Anaerosoma tenue: one gene and its partner. The protein of the gene in region 1 interacts with the protein of each later gene in a pairwise test. Links are inferred from orthologs where the notes say so. Each region holds a gene or a part of one and is shown on either strand. Other genes may lie near its edges.

Evidence for each region.
Region 2: the proteins of ligA (region 1) and leuS interact in binary tests that used the Escherichia coli proteins (3 or more experiments, as listed by UniProt). The link is inferred for Anaerosoma tenue from one-to-one orthologs.

Annotation. Positions count from the first base shown.
Region 1 is NZ_JALNTY010000003.1:158,284-173,305, forward strand. Bases 5,939-8,857 are described here. They hold ligA (NAD-dependent DNA ligase LigA), read right to left. Parts: upstream 8,504-8,857; coding sequence 6,374-8,503; downstream 5,939-6,373. Other genes in these bases: MSB02_RS08430 (CPBP family intramembrane glutamic endopeptidase), read right to left, coding at 5,939-5,994; MSB02_RS08440 (DUF2469 family protein), read right to left, coding at 8,510-8,803; MSB02_RS08445 (UPF0280 family protein), read right to left, coding at 8,845-8,857. Also shown: Asp-tRNA(Asn)/Glu-tRNA(Gln) amidotransferase subunit GatB, read right to left, coding at 1-478; MSB02_RS08400 (cell wall-binding repeat-containing protein), read right to left, coding at 620-2,089; MSB02_RS08405 (NHL repeat-containing protein), read right to left, coding at 2,108-2,542; Asp-tRNA(Asn)/Glu-tRNA(Gln) amidotransferase subunit GatA, read right to left, coding at 2,669-4,153; Asp-tRNA(Asn)/Glu-tRNA(Gln) amidotransferase subunit GatC, read right to left, coding at 4,150-4,452; MSB02_RS08420 (hypothetical protein), read right to left, coding at 4,616-4,843; MSB02_RS08425 (hypothetical protein), read right to left, coding at 4,926-5,231; more of MSB02_RS08430, read right to left, coding at 5,257-5,938; more of MSB02_RS08445, read right to left, coding at 8,858-9,543; MSB02_RS08450 (GGDEF domain-containing protein), read left to right, coding at 9,643-10,686; lipA (lipoyl synthase), read right to left, coding at 10,697-11,569; lpdA (dihydrolipoyl dehydrogenase), read right to left, coding at 11,569-12,960; MSB02_RS08465 (molybdenum cofactor biosynthesis protein MoaE), read right to left, coding at 12,997-13,377; MSB02_RS08470 (metallophosphoesterase family protein), read right to left, coding at 13,431-15,022. UniProt on the Escherichia coli protein: DNA ligase that catalyzes the formation of phosphodiester linkages between 5'-phosphoryl and 3'-hydroxyl groups in double-stranded DNA using NAD as a coenzyme and as the energy source for the reaction.
Region 2 is NZ_JALNTY010000001.1:128,236-143,459, reverse strand. What follows is about bases 3,950-7,070. They hold leuS (leucine--tRNA ligase), read right to left. Parts: upstream 6,716-7,070; coding sequence 4,184-6,715; downstream 3,950-4,183. Other genes in these bases: MSB02_RS00745 (protease inhibitor I42 family protein), read right to left, coding at 6,810-7,070; MSB02_RS00755 (helix-hairpin-helix domain-containing protein), read right to left, coding at 3,950-4,075. Also shown: holA (DNA polymerase III subunit delta), read right to left, coding at 1-916; MSB02_RS00760 (DNA internalization-related competence protein ComEC/Rec2), read right to left, coding at 813-3,272; more of MSB02_RS00755, read right to left, coding at 3,398-3,949; more of MSB02_RS00745, read right to left, coding at 7,071-7,205; MSB02_RS00735 (FAD-binding and (Fe-S)-binding domain-containing protein), read right to left, coding at 7,440-10,571; MSB02_RS00730 (DMT family transporter), read right to left, coding at 10,712-11,647; rsfS (ribosome silencing factor), read right to left, coding at 11,644-12,024; MSB02_RS00720 (LCP family protein), read right to left, coding at 12,045-13,220; bis(5'-nucleosyl)-tetraphosphatase (symmetrical) YqeK, read right to left, coding at 13,217-13,795; nadD (nicotinate-nucleotide adenylyltransferase), read right to left, coding at 13,797-14,441; MSB02_RS00705 (glutamate-5-semialdehyde dehydrogenase), read right to left, coding at 14,405-15,224.

The DNA of each region.
Region 1 (15,022 bases):
GGTGGATCCGCGTGATGCCGATCGGCACGCGATAGCCACCGTCCTCGGCCACAGGCGTCGGACCGTCGGCCGCAACGCCGCCGCCCAGGTCCAGCCGCTCGGCCACACCCGGCCCGTCGACCTCGACATCGATCACGCCACCCGAGCAGAACGGCAGGTCGTACTGGGAGATCTGGTAATCCTTGGGCATGTCGGGATAGAAGTACTGCTTGCGGTGGAACTGGCTCCAGAGCGCGATATCGCACTCGGTGGCGAGCCCGGCCAGAACCGTCCACTCGATGGCCGCCTCGTTGGGCACCGGCAGTGCGCCGGGCATGCCGAGGCACACCGGGCACACCCGCGTATTGGGCTCGCCGCCGAAAGCGACCGGGCATCCGCAGAACATCTTCGTGTCCGCGGCGGTGATCTCGGTATGGATCTCGAGACCGATGACGGCCTCGTAGCGTTCGAGCACGTCGAGCAGACGGTCTTTCGGCAAGACGGGACTCCCCTCATGGGTGCGAGATGTGCGGCGTACGGCTCCGATTCTACCTGAGCGGACCGACGTCTGGCCCATACGACGCGGCAGGCCGGCCACCAAGGACCGACCTGCCGCGTCCGAGCGCTGAGAGAATCGGCGTCACCAGAGGAGAGCGCGCGCCGAAGCACGGACCGGTCCGGTGAGAACCTGCGCTCCGCCCAGGTATCTGATCTCGTAGATCATGTCCTTGTGCTCCGAGAGCACCGCGCCCGCATCCGGACTGAGGCTGGTGCCGCGCGTGAGAAGCACCGGGCAGCAGTCGTTGCCCTGCAGCACCCCGCCGGCGAGCGCGTCGGGGAAGTCCTCGCCTGTCGTGAGCGCCGGGCGCGACATCAGCATGCCGAGACCATCGAAGCCCACCGTTGCGACCTCCGCGGACGTCGCATAGCGGTTGGGACCCCAGATGCGCATGAAGCCCATGAACGGCGATGCGTCGAGCGTGTCGGCCACCCCCGTGCTCACGACCGCCGTGCCTCCGATGATGTAGCCGTGGTTCGACGGATTGCCGCCCCAGTCGTTACGGATCATGGCGTCAGCCACATCACCCGGAAGGGCGTCCGTGGGCGTGAGGTAGATCGGCCAGCCGTTCGCCGCCGCTATCGGTGCGGCCGACAAGGCGTCGGGGAAGTCGGCGCCCGTGCACACGAACGCGGTCCCGTCGTAGAGAGAGCCGCGCATCGCCTTCACCTCGGCCGCGATCTCGATGGCGGTCTCGTAGCGGTCGGCGCCGTCGAGCCGCGTGGCGATGTCCATGGAGGTGAGCGCCTTGGCGGCCTTCAGCACGTCATCGCTCACCGCCGCGGTACCGCCGAGGACGTAGACCCGCTTCGGGGCGAGCCGCGTGATCTCGGCTGCAACCGCCGAAGGCAACGCGTCCGGAGGCGTGAGCAGCAGCGGGCCCTGGACCGTGCCGGCCAATGCGGTGCCCCCGAGGGCGTCGGGCCAGTTGAACGCGGTGGCCAAGACCACGATGTCGACACTTCCATCCACCGGATACGCCATCCGTGAGGCCTCCACCGCCGTCAGGAAGCGATCCGCTCCCGCCACCTCGGTCTCCTCGGTAGCCACCGCAACGCTCCACTTGGAGATGCGGTGGTTCGCCGTGTCGGCGATGTAGACCGTCCGGTCGGGACCGAGGGCGATGCCACGCGGATGCGAGACCTGCACGTCACCGGAGCCGAAGGAGGCGAAGACCCGCTCCGTCCCTCCTGCGGCATCGAACACCTGGACGCGGTGCCCGTCGGTCTCCACCACGAACGACCGGCCGACGGGGTCGACCGCCACGCTCGCAGGCGTCAGGAAGTCACCGTACGCGATGCCGTGGCCACCCCAGCTGAGCACCGGCACGAGCGGATCCCCATCGTAGACGACCACCGACTCGGTCAGGCCGCCCATCGTCCCGGTGGTGGTGTGGATCAGCCCGTCCTCCGAGACGTCGATACCGGTGGTGGGGGTGCCCTCGGGAAGCCATGTCCCGCACCCGTCTCCGTACGTGTTCCAGATCTGGAGGTTGCCGAGCAGCGTGTCCGTAAGATACACATGACCGTCAAGCGAAGCCCCGAGACCCACGGGGGCGTCGATGGTCGTTCAACTCGCCGCCTCGTCGAACGGCGGACTCGGATTCGCAAGCAGCGCCTGATAACGGTTGACCAGCCCCCCGTTGCCCATCTGCCCCACGTACACGTTCCCCCAGCGGTCGCACGCGAGCGACCTCGGCGATGAGAGCGGCTGCCCCGCCCATCCCACCGACGTCTTGCCAAGGAACGCGCCGTCGGGATCGAAGACCTGCACTCGCCGGTCCGCGGGATCCGACACACCGGTCACGTAGACGTGGCCCCACTTGTCCACCTCGACGTCCAGCGGACCGCTGAACTGCCCGTCGAGCGCGCCCTCGCTACCCCAGTTCCGTTCCCAGGTCACACCCGTAACCGGCACCGCGACGGCCCCGGGGGCAGGCATCACCGCGAACATGACCGTGGTGGAAAGGAACGACAGTGCCAGAAGGCGAAGCGATCGCTTCATGACGCACCCCCATGCCCAGGCGCCCGCGCACGCGGGTGCACCCAACCCCTATGGGTGATGTACCCGCATCGCACATGCTCCAGGCACTGGAGCGCTACGTCGAACGTCCGGTTTCCCGGCGTCGCATCAGGCCAGCGCGCGCACCGTTGGCGGAACCGGATCGAAGCCCGTGGCCGCCTCGAACGCCGCAGCCGCACGCAGGATCGTCGTCTCGGCGAAGTGGTCGCCGATGATCTGCAGCCCGATCGGCAGTCCTGTCCCCGGACAGACTCCGCTTGGCACACTGATCGCGCAGTTCCCGGCAAGGTTCACCGGTATCGTGTACACATCGTTGAGGTACATCGTGAACGGATCAGACTTCTCGCCGAAGGTGAACGCCACCTCAGGCGTGGTGGGGGTGAGAAGCACGTCGAAGCGCTCGAACGCCGAGCGGAAGTCCTCGATGATCCGTGTCCGGGCCTTCTGCGCCTGCCCGTAGTAGGCATCGTAGTAGCCCGCCGACAACGCATACGTGCCGAGCATGATCCTGCGGATGGTCTCCGGACCGAACCCTTCGGCGCGTGAACGCGCGTAGAGGTCCGTCACGTCCTCCGCATCGGGAACGCGCAGACCGTACCGGATGCCGTCGAAGCGAGCGAGGTTGGATGAGGCCTCTGCCGGCCCGATCACGTAGTATGCGGACAGCCCGTGCTTCGCACTCGGCAGATCCACCTCTCCCACCTCGGCGCCGAGCGAAGCGAAGGTCTCCGCGGCGGCCGCGACGCTCGCACGTATCTCCCGGCCGCAGCCGTCCATCTCGAGCATGTCGGTGACGAGACCCACGCGGAGTCCGGCAACGCCCCCCTCGAGGAGAGACCCGTACGGAACGACCGGCTCCGGTGACGACGTGGCGTCCATGGGGTCTTCGCCGGCGATCGCCTCGAGCGCCAGTGCCACGTCCTCCACCGACGTGCCGAACGGTCCGATCTGGTCGAGCGAAGAGCCGAACGCCACGATGCCGTAGCGGCTGACGCGTCCGTACGTGGGCTTCAGGGCAACGGTCCCGGTGAGCGCGCCGGGCTGCCTGATCGAGCCGCCCGTGTCGCTGCCGAGAGAGATGCTGGTCATCCCTGCCGCCACGCACGCGGCGCTCCCGCCCGAGGAGCCCCCGGGCACGCGATCCAGGTCCCATGGGTTGCGTGTGGGCCCGAACGCCGAGTTCTCGGTCGACGAGCCGAACGCGAACTCGTCCATGTTGCACTTCCCAATGGGAAGCGCGCCCGCGTCGAGCAGGCGCCTGACGGCCGTGCAATCGTACACGCTCTCGTAGGTCTCGAGCATGCGGCTCCCGCAGGTCGTACGCGTACCGAGCAGGTTCATGTTGTCTTTGAGGCCCGCGGGCACACCAGCGAGCGGCGGGAGCGGATTCCCGGCGGCGCGGGCGGCGTCGACACGCTCGGCCGCCTCGTACGCCAGCTCCGGCGTGAGCTGCAGGAACGCGTGCACGCGGTCATCCAGCGCCTCGACGCGTGCGTACGCGGCGTCCACCACCTCGCGTGCGGAGTGATCGCCAGCGACGATCCCATCACGGACCTGCCGCGCACTGAGAGCCGAGAGGTCGAGGGTGCTCATGAAGCATCCTCCCCGCCCGTGATCGCGGGCACCACGAAGGCGGTACCGTCAGTCTCCGGCGCGTTCCTGAGCGCGTCCTCGCGCGAAAGGCCCGGCCGCACCACGTCAGCGCGCGTCCTGTTGGTCATCGCAAGCGGATGCGCGGTCGGCTCGACCCCCTCGAGGTCCAGTCTCCGCAACTCGTCGATATGGCCCAGCAGCGAATCGAGCTCGGCCGTCAGCGTATCCACCTGCTCGTTCGTCAGCGCCAGACGGGCAAGCATCGCTACGTGACAGACATCCGACTCGGTGATCGCCATACGGGGAGCCTCCTGTAGGTGGTACGCAACCGCACGGGCTGCGGTGATGAACGCGTCCCATCATACCCGAGCCAGCCACATGGAAGAACGCCCGGCGGTCCGTATCGGGACCACCCGGGCGTTCGGCACTGCAAGCGCACCACGACGCAGTGAGATCGATGTGTTACCGCCCCGCGAGGATCCTGTCGGCACGCCCCGCTTCCGACGGGTACAGGTCCGACGGTACGCCGTCGCGGCCCAGCACCACGAAGACCATGTGCCGCGCGCACTTCATGTTGTCGGCGTTCGGTCCCGAGCAGTACTGCTTCTTCACCAGCTCGGCTGTCGAGGGCATGTTGCTCATCTGGTCATGAAAGAACGGGCACTTGGGCAGGCATTCGCAGTCGGCCATCGGGGTCCCCCCTGTCGGTCTCGGCTCAGACATTCCGGCTGACCCTTAGTATACGGGAATACCCCGATTACCCCAAGCAAAATCAGAGGTCGTCTTCACCTCTTCCAGCACCCGGCCCTCCACGCACGATCGTGCTCGCCGGCACGCCGGTGATGCCTTTCACCCGGTAGACCTCCGCCGGGTACAGGTCGTCCGGCACATCGCCGAGACCCACCTTCACGGCCACGATCCGCCGGGCACACCGCGTGTTGTCGGCCCACTCGCCCTCGCAGTACCGCTGTCTGAGCATGAGCGACATCGAGGGCATCTTCGCCAGTCGGTCGTGGAAGAACGCGCACGTGACGAGATGCTCGCACTCCGTCATGACGGCCACCCCCCTGGAGAGCAAGGACACTCCATAAGCTATATCCCCGTCAGGCGGCGCCCGACACCAGGAACACGGCAGCCACGGTGATAGCGTTGTAGAGCGCATGGAGCGCGATCGGCGGCCACAGGCTGTCGGTCCGCTCGGCCAGCCACCCCAAGACCACACCGAGCACGAACATCGGGAACAGCAGCCACCAACTGCGGTGGAAAGCCGCGAACAGCGCCGCCTGAAGGACGATCCCGGGCCACATGCCCGCTCGCGCCGCGATGCCCTCCTGCAGCGCGCCCCGGAACACCGCCTCTTCCACCACGGGACCCACGAGCACCACCATGAGGATCGCCAGGACGAGGCCCACCTCGTCGTTGCCGAAGAGCGTCAGCATGTCGGTGCCCGAGCGCGGGAGCAGCCCGATCTCACGTGTGACGTAGGCGTACGCCGAGGCCACCGAACGCGTGAGGGCGAGACCGCCGATCACCAGGCCGACCGAGACGGCCACACCGCGGAACGTCCGCGACTCATGCCGGAGGCCGAGCGCGGCCAGAACGTCCCCTCCCCTTCGTCGCACAAGCCAGACGATCACCCCGATCTGCGCGGCGTAGTAGAGCGCAAGGACCGACACCCGCAACGGCAATCGGGCGCCCGGCCCGAGCGTCTCGACCCACCCGATGCTCGACAGCGCCTCCTTCACCATGAACATCGAGAAGGTGACCGATAGCATCGCCGCCGCCTCGAGAAGCGTCCACTGGAAACCGCCGCGCGACCCGCCCCTGGAAGTTCGCTTCACGGCGGCCGCCTCTTTCCGCGCGGCCGTCTCCTTCCGGGCCTGGGCGCTCCTCGCGCGCGGCGTGCCTGATGCCGTTGCTGTCGCGCCGCTTCTCTTGCGCGGCGCGGGCTCCGGGCGCGACCGCTCCCCGCCCGCACCGGCGGTCCGCTGTTCCGGCCTCGACACGATCGCGCGACGAGGGCATGCCTTCGCGCAGGCGCCGCACCCGTCGCACCGCTTCCAGTCGACCTGCAGGTACGTCCTGCCCACCCGGAGAGCGTCATGCGGGCAGACGGCGAGACACGCGCCGCAACGGTCGCACGCGCGTGGGTTGAGCGAGAGCGGTGGCCTCTGCTTCACGACGCCCGCACCCGGTCACATCGTCGGGCGAGAGGCGACATCACGTGGCGTCCCCCGGTATCGCGCCGTCTTCCAGCGTCTCCATCAACTCGTCTTCTGATAGCACCCGCACACCGAGGCGAAGCGCATCGTCGTACTTGCTGCCCGGGTCGGCACCCACGACGACGTAGGACGTCTTCTTGCTGACGCTGCCGCTCACCTTGGCTCCGAGCTCCTTGAGCGCCGCGGTCGCGTCAGCCCGCGTGAGGCGATCCAGTGCGCCGGTCAGCACCCAGGTGGTTCCCGCAAGCGTCTGCTCGCGCCGCGGACCCGTGCCCTCATCCGCCGTCCTCACGCCGGCCGCCTTCAACCGCTCCACGATATCCATGTTGGCGGGGTTGTCCGCGAACGCGCGCACCGACCCGGCGATCGCCGGACCCACCTGATCCACCGCCGCGAGGTCATCCTCCGACGCGCCGAGCAGTGCATCGAGCGTCCCGAACGCACCGGCAAGCGCCTCGGCCACCGTCGTGCCCACGTGCCGTATCCCGAGGCCGAAGACGAGCCGCTTCAGAGGCCGGTCCTTGCTCGCTTCGATGCTCGCGATCAGCTTCCGCGCGACCGTCTCACCCAACAGCACCGGCGAGCCGTCCTTCTTGACCCTCCCGAGATCGAGAGACGCAAGGTCCTCGAAGCTGAGCGAGTAGTAGTCGGCGACGTCGTGCAGCAGTCCGTGCTCCACGAGCCGCGAGATGATCTCGGTGCCCATGCCGTCGATGTCGAGCGCACCCCGCGACGCCCAATGGCCGAGGCGCTCGAGCCGCTGTGCGGGACAGCCGGCGTTGGTGCACCGGGGCACCACCTCGCCCTCTTCGCGCCACACTTCATGACCGCAGCTCGGGCACGTGGCAGGCATGCGCCACACACGCTCGGTCCCGTCGCGAAGGCGCTCCACGGGGCCCACGACCTCGGGAATCACGTCTCCGGCCTTTCGAACGATGATGGTGTCCCCGATGCGCACACCCTTGCGGCGCACCTCGTCCTCGTTGTGGAGCGTGGCACGAGCGATGGTGGAACCCGCCACGAGCACGGGATCGAACTCGGCTACCGGTGTGAGGGCTCCCGTGCGGCCCACCTGTACACGGATGTCGCGCAGAACGGTAGTCTTCTCCTCGGGAGGGAACTTGAAGGCGATGGCCCAGCGCGGCGCCTTGCTCGTGAACCCCAACTCAGACTGCAGGGCGAAGGAGTCCACCTTCACGACGACGCCGTCGATCTCGTAGGGGAGGTCGCCCCTGCGCTCGACAGCGGCCCGGCAGAACGCGCGCACCTCTTCCGCCGATCCGCACAGCTCGATGTCCGGGTTGACCCGGAAGCCTGCGTCGCGGAGCCACTCAAGAGCCTCGCTCTGCCCCGAGAGACCCAGTCGGCGCGGATCGACCACCTGGTACATGAACGTGGCGAGATCACGTGAGGCGGTGACGGCCGGGTCCTTCTGACGAACAGCGCCGGCGGCGGCATTGCGGGGATTGGCATAGGGCTGCAGTCCGGCGTCCTCCTGCTCGGCGTTGAGACGCTCGAAGCTGCGCTTCGGCATATAGACCTCGCCCCGCACCTCAAGGCGGTCGATGGCCGAGGTCACGCCACCCGTCGCCGCCTCGGCTTCGGCTGCCTGCCGAGGAACAAGGCGCAGGGGCACATCCTTGATCGTGCGGACGTTCGCCGTGACGTCCTCGCCGGTGGTGCCGTCGCCTCGTGTCGCCGCGCGGAGGAGGGCCCCGTCCTCGTACGTGAGTGCGAGCGAGCTGCCGTCGATCTTCAGCTCGCACATGAAGGCGACGTCCGTGCCCCCTGTCTCGCGGCCCACACGCTCGAGCCACGCGTCGAGCTCGTCCAGGTCCATGGCGTTGTCCAGCGAGTACATCCGCTCGGCATGCTCCACGGGCGCGAACGCCTCCAGCGGCGGCGCCCCTACGCGCTGCGTGGGTGAGTCGGGGGTGACGAGCTGCGGATACGCGTCTTCGATCGCCTCGAGCTCACGTACCAGGCCGTCGTATGCGGCATCGGATATCTCGGGAGCGTCGAGCGCATAGTAGCGCCACGCGTGACGCCGGATCTCCTCGCGAAGCCTCTCCGCGCGCTGAGCCGCCTGTTCAGGAGAGTCCGGGACCGGCAGGTCGCTGGCCGTCATCTGCGACTACTCCTCGCCCTTGAGCGTCTGCACGTGCACGTCGTTCACCGAGTAGATGACGGCCTCGGGAACGAAACGGTTCATCCGCTCCGCTTCGTAGATCCACACGTCCGTGAGCGTGACCTTGAAGTACAGCCCGCCCGGACCGTTCACGGGCTCCACATCCACACCGTTGGCGAGGTATGCGCGGAGCTCCGTCTCGATGTAGTAGGTGAAGACACGAGCGGCATCTCGGTACTCGTTGTACAGGGCAAGCCGCCGGTCGGCCTCGAACATATCCAGCTCGTCGATGCTGTCCATCTGTCCACCCCTTAGTCGTGTAAGACCACGGCCGGTCCTGCTCAGCGGTCAGCGGGCCCCACGTTCACACGGCCGCGGAAGCCCACGCGGTCGCCCGCGATCACCACTGCTCCCCGCACGCCTCTCACGCTCATCGCCCGGTCGAGCGCGCGCTCCACATCGTCGGCGCCGTGCACCACGTTCCCGGCGGCCGTGGCCACCGCGTCCGCCAGCGCGCCGTCATCGGCAAGCACCGTCACCGCGTGCGCAGTGCCGAGGCTCACACTATGCCCTACTTTCCCCGATGATGTGCATACGGCCACCGGGAGGTCGGCGGCATCGAGATGGACGGCGACCCTGCCCGAGAGCGGGGAGCCGCCCGCCACCACGAGGACACGCCTCGGCATCTCCCCGCAGAGGTACAGATCGCCACCGTTCTCCACGATCACCTCACGCGAACGCGTCTGCAGACCCCGGGCGACCCGCTCAGCGATCGCGCCCGCGACCGCTGCCATCGGACCGGTCCCGGCTTCCCGCGCGGCGGCTGACATCGCTCGGACTATCTCAGGCGCCCCCTCCCCGGCGTCGACCGGCACGTAACTCTCGGCCCAACGGGGGTGAGCCGAGATATGGCCCTCGAGGTCGGCCCGGAGCCCCGCTACGAGCGTCTCCGTCTCACCGCGCAGGTCGGTGCGGGCGCTCACATGAAGGTCCGTCTCGCCCTGCGCGCAGGTGAACGAGACGAGGCCGGCGGCGTCCATGTCCAGGCGGTATGTCCTTGGCTCCCATCGCATGGGTTCATGGTATCAGTCCTGCGGGGATACACTGGACAGAAGAGGTGTCGACGAAGGGCTCCTGACATGCGAGAGATCCTGGACGTGTGCGTGAAGATGGACCGGTTCGCCGAGCGGCTCTACGCGGCACTTGCCGAGCAGTGCCCGGAGCCCGGGCTCGCCACTACCTTCTCACGCCTTGCCGCGGACGAAGCCCAGCACACCGGATGGTGGGAAGGGCTGCTCGAGGCATGGGAGCACGGGCTCCTCCCCGACCTCGTGAACGACACCACCGGACTCGCGGAGCGCCTGACCGACGTGCACGACGAACTCTCACGTATCGACCTCGGCTCGATCGGCGAGCTCGACGTGGAGAGGATGCTCGCACTCGCCGCGCGTGTGGAGTTCTTCATGATCGACCCGGTCTTCAGCGAACTCATCGAGTTGACCGAACCCGCACAGTCGGAGCATCGCCACGCGGCCTACCAGGCGCACATCCAGCGGCTCGTGAACGAGATCGCCGCGCGCTACCCCGACGACTCCCTTGCCGCGCTCCTGGCATCCTCGTTGTCGCGCTCCTGGAGGGACAACCGGCGGCTGTCCGTCTACGCCACCCACGACGCGCTGACGGGACTCTACAACCGCAGAGCGCTCTACACGCACCTGCCACAGTGGACCGCATGGTCGGCCCGGTACGGGCACCCTCTCGCGGTGCTCCTCATCGACATCGACCGCTTCAAGGACATCAACGACACGCACGGCCACGCCGTCGGCGACCGCGCGCTCGCGTCGATCGCCCAGGCCATGCGCCATGTCACACGGGCGTCCGACCTCGTCGTCCGATACGGCGGCGACGAGTTCGCCGTGATCGCCCCGGAGACCGGCGTCAGCGAATGCGTGGATCTTGCGAACCGTATCGTCGAGGCGATCCGGCAGGTGAGCGTCAGCGCCGATGATGGCTCTGCCATCCCGCTCACGGTGAGCATCGGCAGCGCGGTGGCGCACGACGTCGCCGGCAGCCCGCCGTACCGTGTAGAGAGCCTGCTCGCGGCGGCCGACCAGGCACTCTACAGCGCCAAGAGCGCCGGCCGCGACCGGGCGGCCGATCCGCTCACCGTCGAACGGGTCTGAACGACAGCCGTCACATCTCCGCGAGCTCGGCCGCGTGATAACTCGAGCGCACGAACGGCGCGCTCGCCACACCCGCGAATCCCAGGCGGCGGGCCTCACGCGCCAGGGCGGTGAATTCGTCAGGCTCCACGAACGCGGCCACTGGCAGGTGCCGGGCGCTCGGACGCAGATACTGGCCGAGCGTCAGGAGATCGCATCCGGCCTCCCGCAGGTCGCGCATCACGTCCACGACCTCGTCGTGGGTCTCCCCGAGGCCGAGCATCATCCCCGATTTGACCGGCATGTCCGAGGCGCGCGAATGCGCCCGGGCCAGAACGCCCAGGCTCCTCCCGTAGTCCGCGCCAGGACGCACCGACGGGTACAGCCGCGGCACGGTCTCCACGTTGTGGTTGAAGACGTCGGGACGCGCATCGACGACGGCGTCAATCGCACGCTCCTCACCCGCGAAGTCGCTCACGAGCACCTCGACCGCCGTCGCGGGAGATGCCGCGCGTACCGCCTCGATCGTGGCCACCACATGGGCAGCCGCCCCATCGTCCAGATCGTCCCTGGTGACCATGGTGATCACCGCGTGACGCAGGCCCATGCGCGCCACGGCCTCGGCAACGCGGGCGGGCTCGCCCTTATCAAGGGGCAGCGGGGAACGCGACTCCACCGCGCAGAACGTGCAGCCGCGCGTGCACACGTCACCGGCGATCAGGAAGGTGGCGGTGCCGCTCGCGTAGCACTCCCCGCGGTTGGGGCACTTCGCCTCGCGGCATACCGTTGAGAGATGCAGCTCCTCGAGCAGGCCCTCCACGGCGACGTATTCGCCACCGTGCGCGATGGGACGGCGGAGCCATGCCGGCAGACGCCGGGCCGAAGAGCCGTGCTCGTAGGCCACTAGCAGCCGCACTTCCCGGCGGCGTCAGCGCACGCCATACGGATGACCTCGGAGACGGTGGGGTGAGCGTGAACCGTCTCGGCGAGTTGGCGGACGGTGAGGTCATGGCGCATCGCCACGGCGACCTCATGGATCGTCTCGACCGCGTGGGGACCCACGATCTGGCAGCCCGCTATGCGGCCGCTGCCCTTCTCCGCGACCAGTTGCACGAACCCGTCGCTCTCCCCTTCGCCGAGCGCCTTTCCGTTCGCCGCGAACTTGGCGATGGCCTGGACCGCGTCGATGCCGCGCTCCTTCGCCGAGTCACGTGACGATCCCACGGTGGCGACCTCGGGGAACGTGTACACGCATGCCGGTATGCAGTCGTAACGGACGCTCTCAAGCCCGGCTCCGGCTCCGTGCTCGGACTCGGCCACGGCGTTCCGCGCCGCGATGACGCCCTCCTCCTCGGCCACGTGCGCGAGCATCATGCCGCCGATGACGTCGCCGACGGCGTACACGCCGGGGATGTTCGTGCGGAGATGCTCGTCCACGGCCACAGCGCGGCGGTCGAACTCGATGCCCGCCTCTTCGTAACCGAATCCGGCGGCGTTGGGCATGCGGCCCACCGCGCTCATCACCACGTCGCTCTCGATCGCCGCCCCGCTGCGCAGCGTGCTCCGCATCCGGCCGTCGTGCCGCTCCACCAAGGAGACGGCATCTCCAAGATGGAACTCCACCCCCAGCGCCTCGAGCGCGGCCTGGGTCTGGCGCACCACGCGCTTGTCGTTACCCGGCAGGACCTGCTCCATCAACTCGACCACCGTGACCACGCTGCCGAACGCCGCGTACGCGCACGCGAACTCGAGTCCGATGACGCCGCCACCGATGATGACGATGTCCTTGGGTATCTCCGAGAGCGAGACCGCGTCGTCGCTGGTCCACACGCCCTCGAGGTCGTGATCGATGTCGGGAAGCCTGAAGACGGTCGAGCCGGTGGCGAGGATCAGCGCGTCGCCGGCGATCGTCTCGGTCGCCCCGTCAGGGGCGGTCACCTCCACCGCCTTGGGGCCGGCAAGCCGGCCCTCACCGGTGACGACCTTGACCTTCAGCCGCTTCGCGCTCGATTCGACCTGTCCCACCAGCTCGTCGACCACGCGCTCCTTACGCGAGCGCAGCGCAGGGACATCGACGCTGGCTACCGCGGAATCAAGGCCGAACTCGGCGGCATCGCGCGTGTCCGCGACGATATGGGCCGAGCGCAGGATCGTCTTGGTGGGGATACAGCCCCAGTTGAGACAGGTGCCGCCGAGACGCTCGCGTTCGATCAGCGTGACATCGGCCCCCAGCCGTGCCGCCTCGAACGCCGCCCCATAGCCCCCGGGACCTCCACCGAGCACGACGATATGCATGACGCCTCCCGTGTCTGGAACTGCGGTCGCTGGAGACTACGCCTCCGGCCGCTGCTCCTTCTCCGTGACCACCTCGGACTTGATCATCCCTACCAGCGCGGTGAGCGCCTCGATGACGTTGGGCCGGATGTCACCGCCCACCATCACGTACATGATGTCGTCACCTACCTCGAGATGGCCCTCGTTGATCCAGACGCGCACGATCGACACGCCTTCCATCATCCGGGCTGTCGACACGAGCTCCTCGAGCCGCTCGCGATCGACCGAGAGGTCCATGGAGATCACCGGCCGACCGTCGCGCGAGTAGGAGCGGACGACGCCGTTGTGACACAGATACATCCCCACGTCGGCCGCGCTGGCCTCGCGCTTGGCCTCGGCCAGCCAGACATCAAGGCTCGGACCTGCAGATCCGTTCATCGTGGGTCGCCTCTCTCGTCGCGGGAACGTATCCGGCATGATAGCACGCAGCGTCAGTCCCGAAGGCCGCGTGACCTCGCGCCACAGTGGCTCGGGATCGAGTGGCGGAAAGTCGCCGCCTCACACGTGAGGAACTTGTCCAGCGCCAGCCCCGCGTACCTCATGACCGGCTCGCGCGCCTCTCTCCCTACGACCACGGCGAACAGGACCGCCCAGGTGGACAGGTGCTCGATGAAGAACCGGCGCGCTCTGACCGCCGCGGCCGGATCGCCGGCTGCGGCCATGCGAAGGCAGTGCCCCATGTACGAGAGCTCCGTTGCGATATCACCCAGGCCGCGCTCTATACCGCCGATCGCCGGGGACGTGAACCTGCCCTCGCGATAGGTGAGTCCGAGCACGACCAGGCACGTGTCCGGATCGGCGCTGACGTAGGTCGACTCATCCGGGGATAGGACGTTCGAGAAGGGATCGAAGCGGGACTCACCCCCGAACAGGCGCCGTCGCTCCTCGAGGAACGCCCGGCGCCCTTCCCCGGTCCTGACGGCGCGATCGGCATCGCCGAACGCCTCACGTATCGCCTGCTCGTCCACGTTGCGGCTCACCCGGCAGGATCTCATGGCGGTCCTGAGGTGACGGATCGCGACCACCACTCCCGACACATCATCACGGAACAGCCGCGCCAGTGACTCGTACGACGCGGTGCGGTCGTCGATCGCGCAGGTGCACGATCCCCCGTCATGACCGCACGTCTGCAGAAGATACTCGGCCCGGACCGGATCCTGCGAAGCCGTCTCCTCGGCGTCGTGCGCGGCGCGCTCAACCATGAGCGCTTCCCACGCATGCTCTTCGAGGCCGCTACGCAGACCGGCAGCGAGTGTGGGTGGAAGGCCGGCGGCGATCATGTCGTGGATCACCGGCTCAACGTCGTACGCCACACGATGGGTGATGGTGCTTATCCAGACGTCGGTGCACCCGGCACGACGGCACGCGATATCCATCGGCGCCGCGGCAAGGACCTCCTCATGCGTGCCAAGGACCAGCTCCACCCACGCCGCGCGAGGATCGCCGTCGCGCGGACGGCCCACCGAACCCGCGTTCACCCAGTGCAGCACACTGCTCTCGGTGGGCATGGAACGATGGAACGGGACGTGGACGTGGCCGCAGCACACGACGTCAACTCCGGCTTCCTGGATGTGAGCGGCCAGTGAGGCCGGCGGAGTGTCGGCATCGACGACCTCGACCATCCGGCGGGGGGACCCGTGACACAACAGGATACCCACGCCATCGACGTCCAGTACGACCTCCGCAGCGAGCCGCCCCAGAAAGTCGACATGTTCGGAAGACAGGGAAGACACCGTGTACGCGTACGACTCGGCACCGTCGAGGGTCTCCCGGGCGCTCTCGTAACGGCTTCCGGGACTCGCGTCGTGCTCGCTGATCGCCCTGTCGTAGTTCCCCTGCGCGACCGGGTCGCCGAGATCCCGGATCCGCTCCACCACCTCCACGGGGTGCGGGCCATAGCCGACGAGATCCCCGAGGCAGTAGCGCTCCGAGACCCCTCGCCCCTCGATGTCCTCGAGCACAGACTCGAGCGCGGCGAGGTTGCCGTGGACATCGCTATACAGGGCGATCCGCCGCACGCTCC
Region 2 (15,224 bases), on another replicon or contig:
CATCACCATCGCGACACAGATCCACCAGCCACCGCTCGAACAGCAGGCGGGGCTCTCCCCGTCCCGACTTCATCCGGGCTTCCATCTCTGCCGCGGCGCGCAGCGCGCGAGACAAATCCTCCGGCTCGTAGCGACGTGCCTGCCGGAGCGCACGCTGCACCTGCCACTCGGCCATCCCCACCTCACGCTGTATCGTCGGCGTGTCAGCGTTCCGATCGGCCAGGGCCCGTACGCTGAGAAGCGTGCGGATATGCCGCACCGTCATAGCGTGGACGCCCATGATGTCGTCGCCGCTACCCAGCAGGTCGCCCAGCAGGTCAAGAGCGGGACCGCACTCGCGTGCACCCACTGCGTCAAGGAACTCGAATATCGAAACCGGGGCGGTCTCCACCACCACGCTCGTAACGTCGTCGCGCGTGATCTCCGACCGCTCGCCCGCATAGGCGATGATCTTGTCCGCCTCGATCTCCAGGCGGCGCAGGTCGCGGCCGACCGACCGCACCAACGCCTCGGCCCCGTCGCGGTCGAGTCGCCGGCCCTTGTCCTCGAACAGCCCTATCACCCACGCTGGATACTCGCTGCGTCGGGGCGCCTTGTACTCGGCCGCCCCGCCTTGAGCGGCGACGGCCTTCAGCAGCTTGCTGTCCTTGCGCATCTTCCCCGCCACGAGCACAAGGCACGTCGTTGGAGAGGGGTCTGCAGCATACCCGGCAAGGACCGCCTGGTCTGCCGCCTTCATCCGGTCGACGCCGTGCACCACCACAAGCCGGCGCTCGGATGCGAAGGGCAGCGTGTTCGCCGCTGCAACCACGTCACCCGCATCCGCGTTCTCGCCCTGGAACGCCTCGAAGTTGAACTCGAGGTCGGCGACCTCGGCTATGCGCCCACGGAGACGGTGGAGGGCGCGCTCGAGCAGCAGGTCCTCTTCTCCGTATATGAGATAGACCGGCTTGAGGTCCTCGAGACCCTTCACGACCATTGAGCGCCTCCGGGTGTGGTGCCGACGTATACGCGACGGGTACGGCATGCTCCCCTCGCGAGATGCCCATTCTCGCACGAAGGGCGGTGCGGCTTCCACGACGCTGCGACCTCACCCGGTAGCCGTTCGTCCCGACTTCCACGACAACGTCACCCTGGCGGTCCGTGCGCCACACCACGCACCCGGCGTCATCGAGCATCTCGATGACGGAGGCACATGGGTGCCCGAAGTCGTTGCCCTCTCCCACGCTGATCAAAGCGTCGTGCGGACGAATCAGGTCGAGCGCCTCCTGCGTGAGCCCGTTGTCGCTGCCGTGGTGGGGCACCTTGAGCACCTCCACACAGCCCAGGTCCCCGGCAGCGGCGATACCGGCCAGCGCGGTGTGCTCCGCATCGCCTGTGAGCAGCGCGTCGAACCCGCCCCGGCGCACCCGGAGCACGACGCTCGTGTCGTTGGTGCTGAGCTCCTCCCGTGCTTCCCGGGGAGGCCACACCACATCCACAGTGGCTGCGCCGAGCCGCCACGAATCCCCCGCCGAGACGCCCCGCACCGTCTCCGGCCCCACCACCCGCGACACGACGCTGTCCGGCGCGGTGAACCCCTCGGCGACGATACCGGGGACCGCAGTCCAGCCGATGTCCGTCACGCCACGCAGGCCGCCGACCCCTCCGGTGTGATCGTCGTGCGCATGCGTGAGCACCAGCACATCCACAGTACGCACGCCTTCGCGCGCCAACGCGCTCCTGAGCACGGTGTCATCAGGGCCGGTGTCAACGAGCATGGTCCGCCCGCCATCACGTACGAGGATGGCGTCGCCCTGTCCGATGTCGAGCACGGTGATCGACATATCCCGCGACGCCGGCGGGCCAAGGGCCGCAGCAAGCGAACACGCGACCGCACCCGCGACGAACAAACGCCCCTGGACCGCGCTCCGCGGGCGCGGCCACCGCAGCCACACCAGCATCGCGCCGAGCACGGGCCCCGCGACCACCAATGGGCCTCCTCCGAGCGCGATGGCCGCGCCCGGCACACCGGCAAGGTGGCTCGAGATCCACGCGGTGAACGACAGCAGCGCCGAGGAGACCCGCATCAGCAGCATGGCCGGTCCGGGTAGCGCCTCGAGCGCCACTGAAGCGGCGAGACCCGCCCAAAGCGCCACCGAGATGAGCGGGCCCGCGTAGCCATTCGCGATCGGCGCCATCAGCGAGACCATCCCGAAGCACGAGGCGATGACCGGCACCGTCACCACCTGCGCCACCAGCGTGAGTGCGAGTGCGGCCATCACCGGGCGAAAGGGCGCCGGCGTCCCCGCTGTGGCCCACTCCGTGGCGAGCGAACCGAACAGGAACAGGCTCCCCACGGCAAGCACGGAGAGCTGGAACCCGACGTCGTAGACCGACCACGGCTCCAGCGCCAGGACGCTCACCACCGCCACAGCAAGCGACGCCATGCCGTCGGTGCGACGTCCGGACAACTGAGCGATGCCGCCCACGCCAAGCATCATCAGCGAGCGCAACGCCGAGTACGCCATCCCGGTGACCGCCGCATACGCCCCACCCGCTGCGACGGTCAACAGCACGAGCGGCTTGCGACGGACGCGCAGCGCACCACCGACGAGCGCTACCGCCCCGCATGCGAGCGCGAGGTGCGAGCCGGACACGGCCACCAGATGCGTGAGACCGAGAACGCGGAACTCCTCGTCGGCCTCGGTCCCGTACAGCCGCCGGCGGTCTCCCAACACGATCCCTTCGAGCAGGTCGCCGCCCACACCCGGTATCGCGTGCATCTCCTCGAGCACACGCGCTCGCCACGCGAAAAGCGGGCCGGTCACGCCCGGTCGCCAATCCCCGACTTCAGCCCGCCACGCACTGCCGGTGGCGCAGGCCCCGGTCCGCGCGACACGTCGTGACCACCCCTCGGCCAGCGGCAGCGGCTCGAGCACTGCCGAGAAGCGCACGGTGCGACCCAGGTCCGGCACCTCGGCTTCCTGCGGCCAGTACACGCGCACGCGTGCGCCATCGAGCGGTCCGCCGGTCAGGCGCACCCGCAGGCTGGCGCCGTACGCCCCGGGCATGGGATCCGCCTCGACGTGACCCACCCACTCACGCGCGCCGCAGTCACGCACGAGCATGCTCTGCCGATGCCATCCATAGCCCTGCGCACCCGACACGATCGACCCCGCCAACAGACCGGTGGCCAGGAGCGCGACGATCTGCCGGACCGAGGGGCGCACCACGGCTGCGACTCCACCCGCTGCGCAAGCCGCGGCCGCGCACAGCGCGATGCTCGCCAACGACCCTCCCGAGAGGATCCGCCAGACACCCTGCTCGCCCAGGCAGCATCCGACCCAGACCGCCGTAGCGAACCAGGCGATCGGAGGGATCGAGGGCCGTGCGGACGGACGCGCCCCATGCGGCGTCACCCCGTGCTCACCTGGTCCCGCATCGCCTCGAGCTTCTTGGCGCCGATGCCCGGCACGCGCATCAGGTCCTCGGGAGCGGCGAACGGGCCGTTGGCCTCACGATCGTCCACGATCTTCTGCGCGGTCGCGGGACCCACTCCGGGCAACGTCTCCAGCTCGGCCACGGTCGCGCGGTTGATGTCGACCACACCGGCCGCCGATACCGCGCCCGCCGACGCCCCGGCACCCCACTCCGGTCCGCCTTCGGCGTCCCCGGAGAGCCCGGCCTCGACCTCCTCGAGGGTGGGTATGTAGATGCGTTCGCCGTCCGCGATGATGCGCGCGAGGTTCACCGCATCGGAGGCGGCGGAACCCAGCGCACCTCCGGCTGCCGCCACCGCATCCGCCACCCGGTCTCCGGGCGACATCGTGTAGACCCCCGGCCTGAGGACGGCTCCCGTCACGTGCACCACGAGCTCGGGCTCCGGCGAAGCCGTCCCGGGCAGGCTCGGCTCCGCCACGTCCTCGGCTTCTGTCGCGAAGGACACCTCCGGCGCAGGGGCTGTCGGCCAGAAGCGCCACAACGCAAGCGCCGCCATGAGCGCCAGCACCACCACACCAGCGCCGACGGCACGAGGCGGCAGGCGCTCCAGACCCGCCCGGGCAAGGATCTCCCGTACCCGGTCGGACTCCATGAACGACAACGGACGCCCCCCTTCCGCAGTGGACTGAGGGGCGTCCGGGTGATGCTGTGATGCTATCCGAACGGCCTGAACGTCACCTGACCGTCAGGTCAACCATATCTAACCGGCGACCACGCTCACGAGCTTGCCGGGAACGACCACGACCTTGCGCACGGTCAGGCCTTCGATCTGCTCGGCCACCCGCGGAACGTTGAGAGCGGCCTCCCGCACCGTGGCCTCGTCGGCGTCCGCGGCCACGACGACCTTGCCACGCACCTTGCCGTTCACCTGCACGACGATCTCCACCTCGTCGGCGGCAGCGAGCGCCTCGTCGAACGTGACCCACGCCTCACGGTGCACCGAGCCCGCGTGACCCAGCACCTCACGCCACAGTTCCTCGGCCATGTGGGGCGCGTACGGGGCGATCAGCAACGTGAGCACCTCGGCCACCTCGCGCTCGAGCGCCGCATCGCGAGCCGCGTCTGCCGCCGTGCGGTGATAGTCGGTCGCCGCGTTCAGCAACTCCATCATCGCCGAGAGCGCGGTATTGAAGCCGAACCGCTCGATGTCACCGGTGACCTTGCCGGCCACGCGATGCCGCTCTCGCAGCAACGCCTTGGCGGCGTCATCGGCGGCATCCGCCGCACTGCCGCCACCGGCAGCGACATCGTCAACGTACCGCCAGAGCCGGCTTAGGAACCGGTACATGCCCTCGAGACCGTCCTGGTTCCAGTCGAGGTCCTTGTCGGGCGGCGCCATGAACAGGATGAATGCGCGCAGCGCGTCAGCGCCGTAGCGGGCGATCATGTCCTCGGGCGCCACCACGTTGCCTTTGGACTTGCTCATCGTCTCGCCGTCCTTCTTCACCATGCCCTGCGTGAGCAGGTTGGTGAACGGCTCGCGCGCCGCGGTGAGCCCCATGTCGGCGAAGACCTTGGTGAAGAATCGCGAGTAAAGCAGATGCAGGATCGCGTGTTCGATGCCGCCGATGTACTGATCCACCGGCATCCAGTAGTCGGCGTTCTCGCGGCTGAACAGCGCCTCGTCGTTCCGTGCGTCACTGTAGCGGAAGTAGTACCAGCTGGAGCAGGTGAACGTGTCCATCGTGTCGGTCTCACGCCTGGCGGCGCCACCGCACGCGGGACAGGTGGTCTCGTAGAACTCGGGGTGATCCGCCAGCGTCTCGCCTTTGGTGATGTCCACGTCCATCGGCAGCACCACGGGCAACTGGTCCTCGGGCACCGGCACGAGACCGCACGCAGGGCAGTGGACCGCGGGGATGGGGTTCCCCCAGTACCGCTGTCGACTGATGAGCCAGTCACGCAGACGGAAGTTCACCGAGAACCGGCCTCTACCTTCCGAGGCGAGCCACTCGGTCACGGCACGCATGCCCTCGGAATCCTTGCCGCCGGCCATGCCGGTGAACGCGCCCGACTGCACCATCACGCCGTCCCCGGCGAACGCTTCGTCCCACGGCACGTCGTCCATCACGCGGTCTGCCACCGTGCCGAGCTCATCGAGCAGCGGATCATCGGTCGCGAGCACCACAGGCGGGATCGGCAGGCCGTACTTTCGCGCGAACTCGAAGTCGCGCTCGTCGCCGCAGGGCACGGCCATCACGGCGCCGGTGCCATACTCCATCAACACGTAGTTGCTCACCCATACGGGCACCTTCTCGCCGTTCACGGGATTGATGACGTAGCGTCCCGTGAACGCGCCGACCTTCTCCGCCTCGCCGCTTGCGCGCTCCACTGCCGTCTCGCGGGCTGTAGCCCGGACGACTTCCTGCACCGCGTCGACGTACTCGGTCCCCTCGGTCAACACGCCTACCAACGGGTGCTCGGGCGCAAGCAGGAAGAACGTGCACCCGAAGAGCGTGTCCGGACGCGTGGTGAAGACGGTGATCATCTCGCCACTCGGCTCACCAGAGGCGTCACAGAGCTCGAACTCCACCTCTGCGCCCTCGGAGCGGCCGATCCAGTTGGCCTGCATCGTCTTCACGCGCTCGGGCCAGCCGGTGAGCGTATCCAGATCGTCGAGAAGCTCCTGCGCGTAATCGGTGATCTTGAAGTACCACTGTTCGAGATCGCGCTTCTCGACCACGCTCTTGCAGCGCCAGCACACGCCGTCGCCGATCACCTGCTCGTTGGCGAGCACGGTCTTGCATGAGGGACACCAGTTCACGGGAGACTTCTTGCGCTCCACGAGCCCGCGCTCCCAGAACTTCAGGAAGATCCACTGGCCCCAGCGGTAGTAGTCCACGTCGCACGACTTCACCGTGCGGTCCCAGTCGTAGCTGAAGCCCATCCGCTTGAACGACGCCGCCTGCTTGTCGATGTTGGCGTACGTCCACTCGGCCGGATGCGTGCTGCTCTTGATCGCGGCGTTCTCGGCCGGCAGGCCGAACGCATCCCACCCGATGGGGTGCAGCACGTTCCTGCCGCGCATCGTCCAGTACCGCGCCACCACGTCGCCGATGGAGTAGTTGCGGACATGCCCCATGTGGATGTCGCCCGAAGGGTACGGGAACATCTCGAGGATGTACTTCTTCGGCTTGTCCGGGTCCTCGGTGACCGAGTAGAGCCCCTCGGCATCCCAGGCGGCCTGCCACTTCTCCTCGATCGCGTGCGGATCGTACGGTCTGTTGCTCACGAGCGTCCTCGCCTCCATGCGTGGGTACCCACGCATGATAGCCGAGTGTGCCCGCCGAGCGAAACGCCACCGCCCGCGCATGCCGAGGGCGCTGTCACTCCTCCACAACGACCGTCACTGAGAACGTGTCCTCCGGCTGCACGCTCTCGAACGCCCGGGCATACTCCAGCTCGAGCGTACCCTCACCCGTGCCGACCACATCGTAGGTGAGCGTCTGCACACCGCGGGCGCCAAGCGCGTCCGACTCCGGCTCGAACACGGGCTCTCCTCGCGCCTCCAGCACTCCCGGGACCGACGCCTCGAGCCATGTGTAGCCGGTCGTGGGGTTGCTGTCGAGCTCCACCGTCAACGTGCCACCATCACGCACCGTCACGGTTCCGCCGTCGTCTTCGCCGGTGACCGTCACATCCGCCGCGGCAGAACAACCCGCGGCTGAAAGCAGCGCACCTGCAACGGCTGCGGCGGTCAGGATCCGCATGAACCGCATCATCTGAACCACCTCCCTGGACGTTCATTCCCATATGACGCAACGAAGCCCGCCGGGGTTCCGACGGGCTTCGTATCAGTTATCTGGTGGAGCCAAGGGGGATCGAACCCCTGACCTCATGGCTGCCAGCCATGCGCTCTCCCAGCTGAGCTATGGCCCCACATCTGGGTCGCCTTCCGGCGCGAGCGACAGTATATCATCCTCGCCGCACCGGTCAATCTTCGCAGGCCGTGTGCGCTACGACTCCTGCACCGTGGCGCGTGACGCCTGTGCGCACGGCGACTCGCCTGCGGGCACGTCACGCTCCCACTCATGCTTGATGTAGCACAGCATCTTGGGTACGAAGTCGTCCATGATCAGCGGCAGCATGTTGGGCAGCAGCGCATCCATCGTCTTGGGCAGCAGGTCGGGCATGAGCTCTTCCATGTCCTCCGGCAGCGGCCCCACGCGGCGCGAGACTTCCTCAAGCATCGCCGGCATGACCTTGGGCATCATCGACGGCATCATCTTCGGCATCATGGCGGGCATCATCTTGCCCATCATCGCCAGGCCGTCCGGCACCGCACGCGCCGCGCGCATCATCGGCAGCATCGCGGGCGGCATCGCCTTCATCATGTCCGGCAGCATGGCGACCATGATGCTCGTGATCGACTCGGGCTTCATGAGCCAGATGAACTTCTCGAAGTAGCCCCACATCTCCTTGGCGTACGGGCTCGGATCCTCATGCGCGATGCCGAGGCCGTCCATCGCCACGTGCGCGAGGTCGATGACCTCCATCGGGATGTCGCGCTTGTCGGCCGAGTCGCGCAGCTGCACCTGGCAGCACGGGCAGAGCGCCACCATCGCGTCGGCTTGCACGTCGACCGCCTCGTCCAGACGCATCTTGCCGAGTTCGGGGGCCACCGGCGTCTCGCCGATGAGCGTGAGCACCGAGCCGCAGCACAGACCCTCTTCCCGGTTGTGCTCCATCTCGACGAGCTCCACGCCCGGGATCGCCTTGAGCATATCGCGCGGCGGCTCGTAGTTGCCCTGCGCACGACCCATGTGGCACGAGTCGTGGAACGTGAGCTTCTTGTCCACCTCGTGCGTGAACTCCAGCGCTCCCTCAGCGATCGCGTCGGCCACCATCTCCGAGTAGTGCTTCACCTCGAACTCGTACGCCTCCCCGCGCTCGGCGGCGATGTCGGCGTAGAGCTCCTTCCACACGAGCCCGCACGCGGGACATGACGTCACGATCGTCTTGGCGCCGCGCTTCCGCGCCTCGGCGGTGTTGTGCTCGTAGATCTCCTCGAAGACGTCCCACTTGCCGGAGACCTTCATCGGGATGCCGCAGCACGCCTCATCGGTACCCATGTAGTTGAACTTCACGCCCGCGGCGTCGAGCAGCTCCACCGACGACTTGGCCACGTCGGTGTTCACGTAGCTTGCGGTGCAGCCCGCGAAGTACAGCACATCCGATGTGGGGTCGATCTTCTCGGCGATGTGCTCGGGCATCCAGTCGGCACGCTTCTCGCGCTTGCCCGCCCAGATGTTGAGCTGCCCCTGCAGCGCCGCGCCCATCATCTCGAACGGCGGGAAGGTCATGCGACCTTCCTCGTGGATGAGCTGGCCGCGCATCGACATCCAGGAGTGCTCCACCGGCAGCTGCAGCTGGCAGCGGGTGTTGCAGACCTCGCAGGTGGTGCACACGAGGAAGGTGTCCACCATCTTCTGGTCGATCTTCTCCCGGCCCTCGATAACCTCCTTGAGGTATGCGTACTTCCCGCGCGGCGAGTGGCTCATCCAGCCGCGCACGCTGTACTCCTCGCAGGTGGGCACGCAGTAGCCGCACTGGGCGCACGCGTAGCTGTAGAAGGCCACGTCGCCGGGTACGCCGTTCTTGGTCTCGAGCGACTCGACCTTGTCGGGCGGAGTGGCGAGATTGGCGATGGGGCGCACGACTGGCTCGAAGGCCAGCGCGAGTTTCATGAAGCCGTTGAGCAGGCTCGTACCGAGGACCTTCTTCGGGTTGAGCAGGTCGCCCGGGTCCTTGGCGCGCTTGAACGCCTCCAGGGCCGCGATCTTGGCCTGGCCGAGGACCTTCTTACCCTCCTGCCGGAAGTACAGACCCGTGGAGTACGCGCCGCCGCGGTGCTCGTTGGCGATCTTGATCACCACGAGCGACAGGGCGAATGCGATGTTGAACGCGAGCGAGCGCTCGTCGTGCGGGATGAAGCCGAGCAGGACCACCTTGTCACCCTTGCCGAGCATGCCCTCCAGCACGAACGGCTGCTTCACGCGTGAATCGATCTTGCCGAGCACCTCGCCGAGCTGGTCGAGCGGCACGACGACCTCGGTGGGCACGATCGACGGTCCCACGCGCTTGAGGCGCATCGGCGCGAAGCGGAGCTCCCATTCGTGCTCGGCCGCCTCGGCGTCGAGCTCGGTACCGCCTGCGGCCTCGAGGATCGCGCGCAGCGGCGCATCGATCGCCTCGTGACGCGACGCCGGGTACGCGATCACCACGAGGAACTCCTCGGGCAGCACGGGCTCATAGTGCTCGTGCGCCATCTCGTACGGGTGACCATGGCGATGCGGGAGGGTCTTCTTGAGCTTGATCGACTCGGGATTGAGGAACGTGAGCGACCAGATCGGCAGCTTCTCGGCCGAGATCGCGGAGAGCGCCTTCTGCAGCGCTTCGTTCGTGGGGAGCGCGAGGACGCGGTGCACTTCGTCCTCGAGGGCGCGGATGCCGATCTCCATCTCGGTGATGATGCCGGTGATGCCCTCGGCATCGGCGACGATCTGCTCGAGCTCTTCGCCGGTGTACTCCTTCACGGCGCCGTCGAGATGCACGACACGCGCCGAGTGAACGCTCTCCTTGAAGAAGCCGTGCTCGTAGCTTCCGAATCCGGCGCCGCCCTGGGCGAACCAGCCGGCCACCGTGGAGGACGGCAACGACGACGGGTACAGCAGCAGGTCGAGCCCCTTGCGGTTGAGCTGCTTCTGCAGCGGCTCCCAAAGCGTCCCGCCGAAGACGCGCACGGTCATCCGCTCCGCGTCCACCGAGATAAGACCGCCCATGGCCGACATATCCGCCACGATCGCGCCTTCCACCGGAAGCACGCCACCGTAACCGGATGTCGACATCCCGCGCGGCACCACCGGCACGCGCTCGGCGCGCGCCACCCGCATGAGCGCCACGACCTCGTCCTCGCTCACCGGGCGCACGATCGCGCCAGCGATCCCGGTGGGTACGAGCGGCTTGATCAGCCGGGGCATCGCCCCGATGTCCGAGGAGTAGAGCTTGCGCTCAACGCGATCGGTACGCATCCGATCACCGAAGATCTCCCCGAGTTGTCTCTCGACCCGTTCGCTTACCGCAGCCATACGTGGTCCTTCCCGTGCCGGCATCAGTGGTTCTCAGCCCACGGGTACCACGCGTGCCGATACCTCATGGGGTATCCCAACGATACCCCCCCTGGTATCACGCGTCAACGGGTACGCGCACGTTGCTCCCCCGCCCATTCTCAGGGGCCGTCGTCCTCCACGATCAGCGGCGGACCCTCGATCGACGGTTCCAGCGCCACCTCGGCGTCACCGGCGGTCCGGGCGCCCACTACCTCGGCCACGACCATCCCTGCCAGGATGAGCGCGCTGCCGGCCAGGCCGCCTATTCCGAGCCGCTCGCCCGCGAGCCACCCGAAGACCCCGCCGAACGCGGGCTCCATGATGAGGATGAGCGCGGTCTTGGCGGGGGACAAGAACCGCTGAGCGTACGTCTGGATCGCGTAGGCCACCGCCGAGGCGAACACACCGGTGAGCACGAGCGCGGCCCAGACGCCACCGTCTCCCGGCATGCCACGCGGCTCGGTGAGCAGCGAGATCGCACCGGTCACGATGCCTACGGTGGCAAGCTGCACAAGCGTGAGCGGCTGCACCTCGTGCTTCCTGCCCACGCCGCCGAGCACGATCATGTGCGCCGCATAAGCGAAGGCGCACAACAGCACCCGTGTGTCGCCGATGTTCCACTCCCCGCCCCCGCCGCCTGAAAGCAGCCACAGCCCGCCAACGGCAAGCGCCACGCCGACGATCGTGGTGGTGCGCGGCATCCGTCTGAGCACGAGCGCCTGGAGCGCGGGCGTGATCACCACGAACATGCCCGTGATGAACGCCGCTTTCGACGCCGAGGTGTCCTGAAGGCCCCAGGTCTGGAAGACGTAGCCGGCCGTCAGCAGGAGCCCCGCCAGAAGACCGACGCCGATCGTACCGGCACGGAGCCTGCGCACCGAAGCGGGAAACACCACCGCGAAGGCCACGACAGCGATCGCGAACCGCAGCGCCAGGAACGCGTACATGGGGTAGCGTTCCACGGCGTCCTTGACCATGACGAACGTGCCGCCCCAGATCGCCGCCACCCCTACGAGGGCGAGCTGGATGCCGTACACCCTGAACGCGGGTCTCACCTGTCGTCCACCGGGTCCAGCGGGCCCTCCTCGGCGGGCAGCTCCAGCCGCGGCGCGTCGGACCACAACTTCTCGAGCCGGTAGAACTCACGCTCCTCCGGCTGGAACACATGTACGACCACGTCGGCGAAGTCGAGCAGGACCCATTCCCGTTCCCGCTCCCCCTCGCGTCCGATCGGCTTCACGCCGGCCTGCTCTCGCAGGACCTTCTCCACCTCGTCGGCGATCGCCGCCACCTGTCGGTCGCTGCCGCCGCTCGCGATCACGAAGTACGACGTGATGACGAGCGTCTCGGCCACGTCGAGCACGACCGGGTCGATCGCCTTCTTGGACATGGCCGCCGAGGCCGCCAGCAACGCTATCTCACGGGGTTCCAGTGGTTCGCTCCTTCCCGGGCTCACTGTTCGGACGCGGCAGCGGGCTGATAGTCCCTGCCGATTATCACGATCACGTCGGCCACCTCTTGCTCCGACCGCTTCTCGACGATCTCGCCCACGCCGAGCGCGACCTGCACCAGCTCTCCATGCGCGGTCTCGCCGCTTTGCACGACTATCAGCGTCGTATCGTAGTCGAAGCGGTCGGCATTCTTGGTGTCCACCACGCGCAGACCCGCGGCGATCACCTGCTGAGCGGCCTCGCCCGCGATACCCGGCGTACCGGAGCCGTTATAGAGGATCACCCGTACGCTGGTGTCCTCGGCGCCCAGGCGGACACCCCACCACTGCAGCAGCAGGTCCGAGATCTGATCGCGCTGTGGCTCGAAGAACGTCTCCCCGCCCAGGTCGATCGGCCGCACCGGCAGGGGCACCAAAGCCGTGCGCTCACCCTTCACGCCCTCGATGAACCCGGCGATCCGCGCCCGATCCTCCTCCGAGAGGTCTGTCTCCTGGAGGTTCTCCATCACCGTGCGAAGGCTCTGGTTCGTCATCGCGTCCTGGTAGATCGCAACATCCACGACCACGTAATGCTCGAACGGGATGCTCAGGTAGTTGGATATCGCGGCCAGCGAGACGCCCGGCCCTCCGGACAGGCTGTCGCCGACCCGCTCGAAACCCTGACCGGGCACCTCCATGAACGCGCCGCTCGGGATGCCGATGCCGAGGATCTGCTCGCCTTCCTCATCGAGCCGGACCGCGAGGAACTCCGCGCTCCCGTCACCGTTCTTGCCGATGACGACGAGGTTCTCCTCGGCCTTCTCTGCCTGCGCCTCGGGCGAGGCCTCCTCACGGGCCTCGCGCTCGGCGAGCCAGCGCGCACCGGCGTTGACGCCAAGGGCAAGGACGAAGAGCACCACCAGCACGGCCAGCACCCCGCCGACAGCCATGCCGATCACCTGCAGGGTCGCGATCACCGTGTTCCGCGTGGCGCGTGCGCCGTCACGGACGCTCGACTTCAGCCGCTCGGCCTTCTGCTGACGACGGACCTTGTGTCCGAGCTTCGACGACCGCTTGGTAGCGCGCCATCCCTGGGGTTGCGGCTCCGCCGCGCTCTGGCTGCGGCGTCGCGGGTAGTCCGACCCGTTGGCCGGTCGTTGCGTGACGGCGTCGCTGTTGGTGCGCGACCGCCTGCTCATCGGCCGTCACCGGCCACATAGGTGTTCCATACGTCCACCGTGGTGGGATGGATGGGCTTGCGACGCTTCACGATGTGCCTGACCGAGGCCGCATACGCATCGGCGAACGCCTCCGCCAGCCCCGCGCTCTCCGCGCGCTCGCGCAGCAGCCCAACGCCGTCATGGGTGCGGCCGGGTTCGATCACGTCGGCAATGTAGACGACCATCGCAAGCGCCCCCATGTGCGGAGCCCCGAACGTGTGCGCTCCGATCGCCTCCACCGCCGTGTCGCTCAACTCCGGGAACACCTCGCGGATCTCGGCCGCGGCCACAGGGCCGTGCAACAGATACGGGACCGCGCGGTCCGTATCCGTCACGGGCAGCCCGAGCCGCTCCGCCCGCCGGAGCAGTTCCGCTCCCGGGGTCTCCCGGTCCCAGTCGTGCAGGAGTCCGGCCACCCGCGCCTCCTCGGCGTCGAGGCCGTGGCGCTGCGCCAGGCGGGCGGCGACCGACGCCACACGCTCGCAGTGCCGCGCCGCTTCAGGGGACAGGCGCTCGATGATGGCGGCCTGTGCGGCCTCGTACGACGTCGCCACCTCAGCCGTCCCCCCGGTAGAGACGGTTCTTGCTCACGTACGCCGCCACAGCCTCCGGGAGGAGATAGCGGACAGGCCTGCGCGACGCCATCCTCGCACGGATGTCCGTGGACGATATGGCCAGCGCCGGCACCTCCATCGTCTCAACCCGCAGACCCGACGGCACCGGCCGCTCCATGAACGGCGACAGGTCGTAGCCGGGACGTGTAGCCGCGATGAGCGTACACAGGTCCGCCAGACGCGCCGAGTCCTTCCAGGTGAGGATCTCCAGCACGGCGTCCGCACCGGTGATGAAGAAGAGGTCGGCGCTGTCCCCGTACCGGGTACGCAACTCGGTCATCGTGTCGACCGTGTACGTCACTCCGGGGCGGTCGATCTCCAGCCTGCTCACTTCGAAGTCGGGGTTGCTCGCAGTGGCGATGACGGTCATCAGGTAGCGGTGCTCGGCCGGGGTCACGCGCTGGTCCGTCTTGCGCGCAGGGGTACCCGTGGGCATGAAAAGCACCTTGTCCAGATTGAACTGGACAAGGGCCTCTTCAGCGGCAACGAGGTGACCGTAGTGGATCGGGTCGAACGTGCCGCCCATGATGCCAAGGCGGAGTCGCTTCCTCACTCGCGTATCTGTCCACTTCCCATCGCCAGGTATTTCGTGGTGGTGAGCGCCGCCAGCCCCATCGGGCCGCGCGCGTGGAGCTTCTGTGTCGAGATGCCGATCTCGGCGCCAAGCCCGAACTCGCCGCCGTCGGTGAACCGCGTCGACGCGTTCACGTACACCGCCGCGGCATCCACCTCGTTCAAGAACCGCGTCGCCGCAGTGTAGTCCTCGGTCACGATCGCCTCGCTGTGCTTGGTGCCATACCGGTTGATGTGGGCGATCGCCTCGTTCAGGCCCGTCACCACCTTGCACGCGATGCGCAGGTCAAGGTACTCGGTGGCCCAGTCGTCCTCCGTGGCGGCCTGGATACGCATGATCGAGCCGAGCGCACGCGTCTTCTCGTCACCATGCACGGTCACGCCGGCGTCTTCAAGCGCACGCAGGATCGGCGGGAGCACACGCTCGTAGACCGCCTCATCCACGAGCAGGCTCTCGGCCGCATTGCATACCCCCGGACGCTGGCACTTGGCGTTGACGACGATGCGCTGCGCCATGTGCGGGTCGGCGGCCTCGTGGATGTACACGTGGCAGTTGCCCACGCCGGTCTCGATCACCGGGACCTTGGCGTTCTCGACCACGCTCTTGATCAACCCGGCCCCGCCGCGCGGGATAAGAACGTCGATCATCCCGTGAAGACCCATCAGTTCGTTGGCCACCTCGCGATCGGTGGAGGCGACCGACTGGATACAGCCCTCGGGAAGCCCCGCGCCCACCGCGGCGTTGGAGAGCACCCGGGTGATCGCGAGATTCGAGTTCACCGCAAGACTGCCTCCG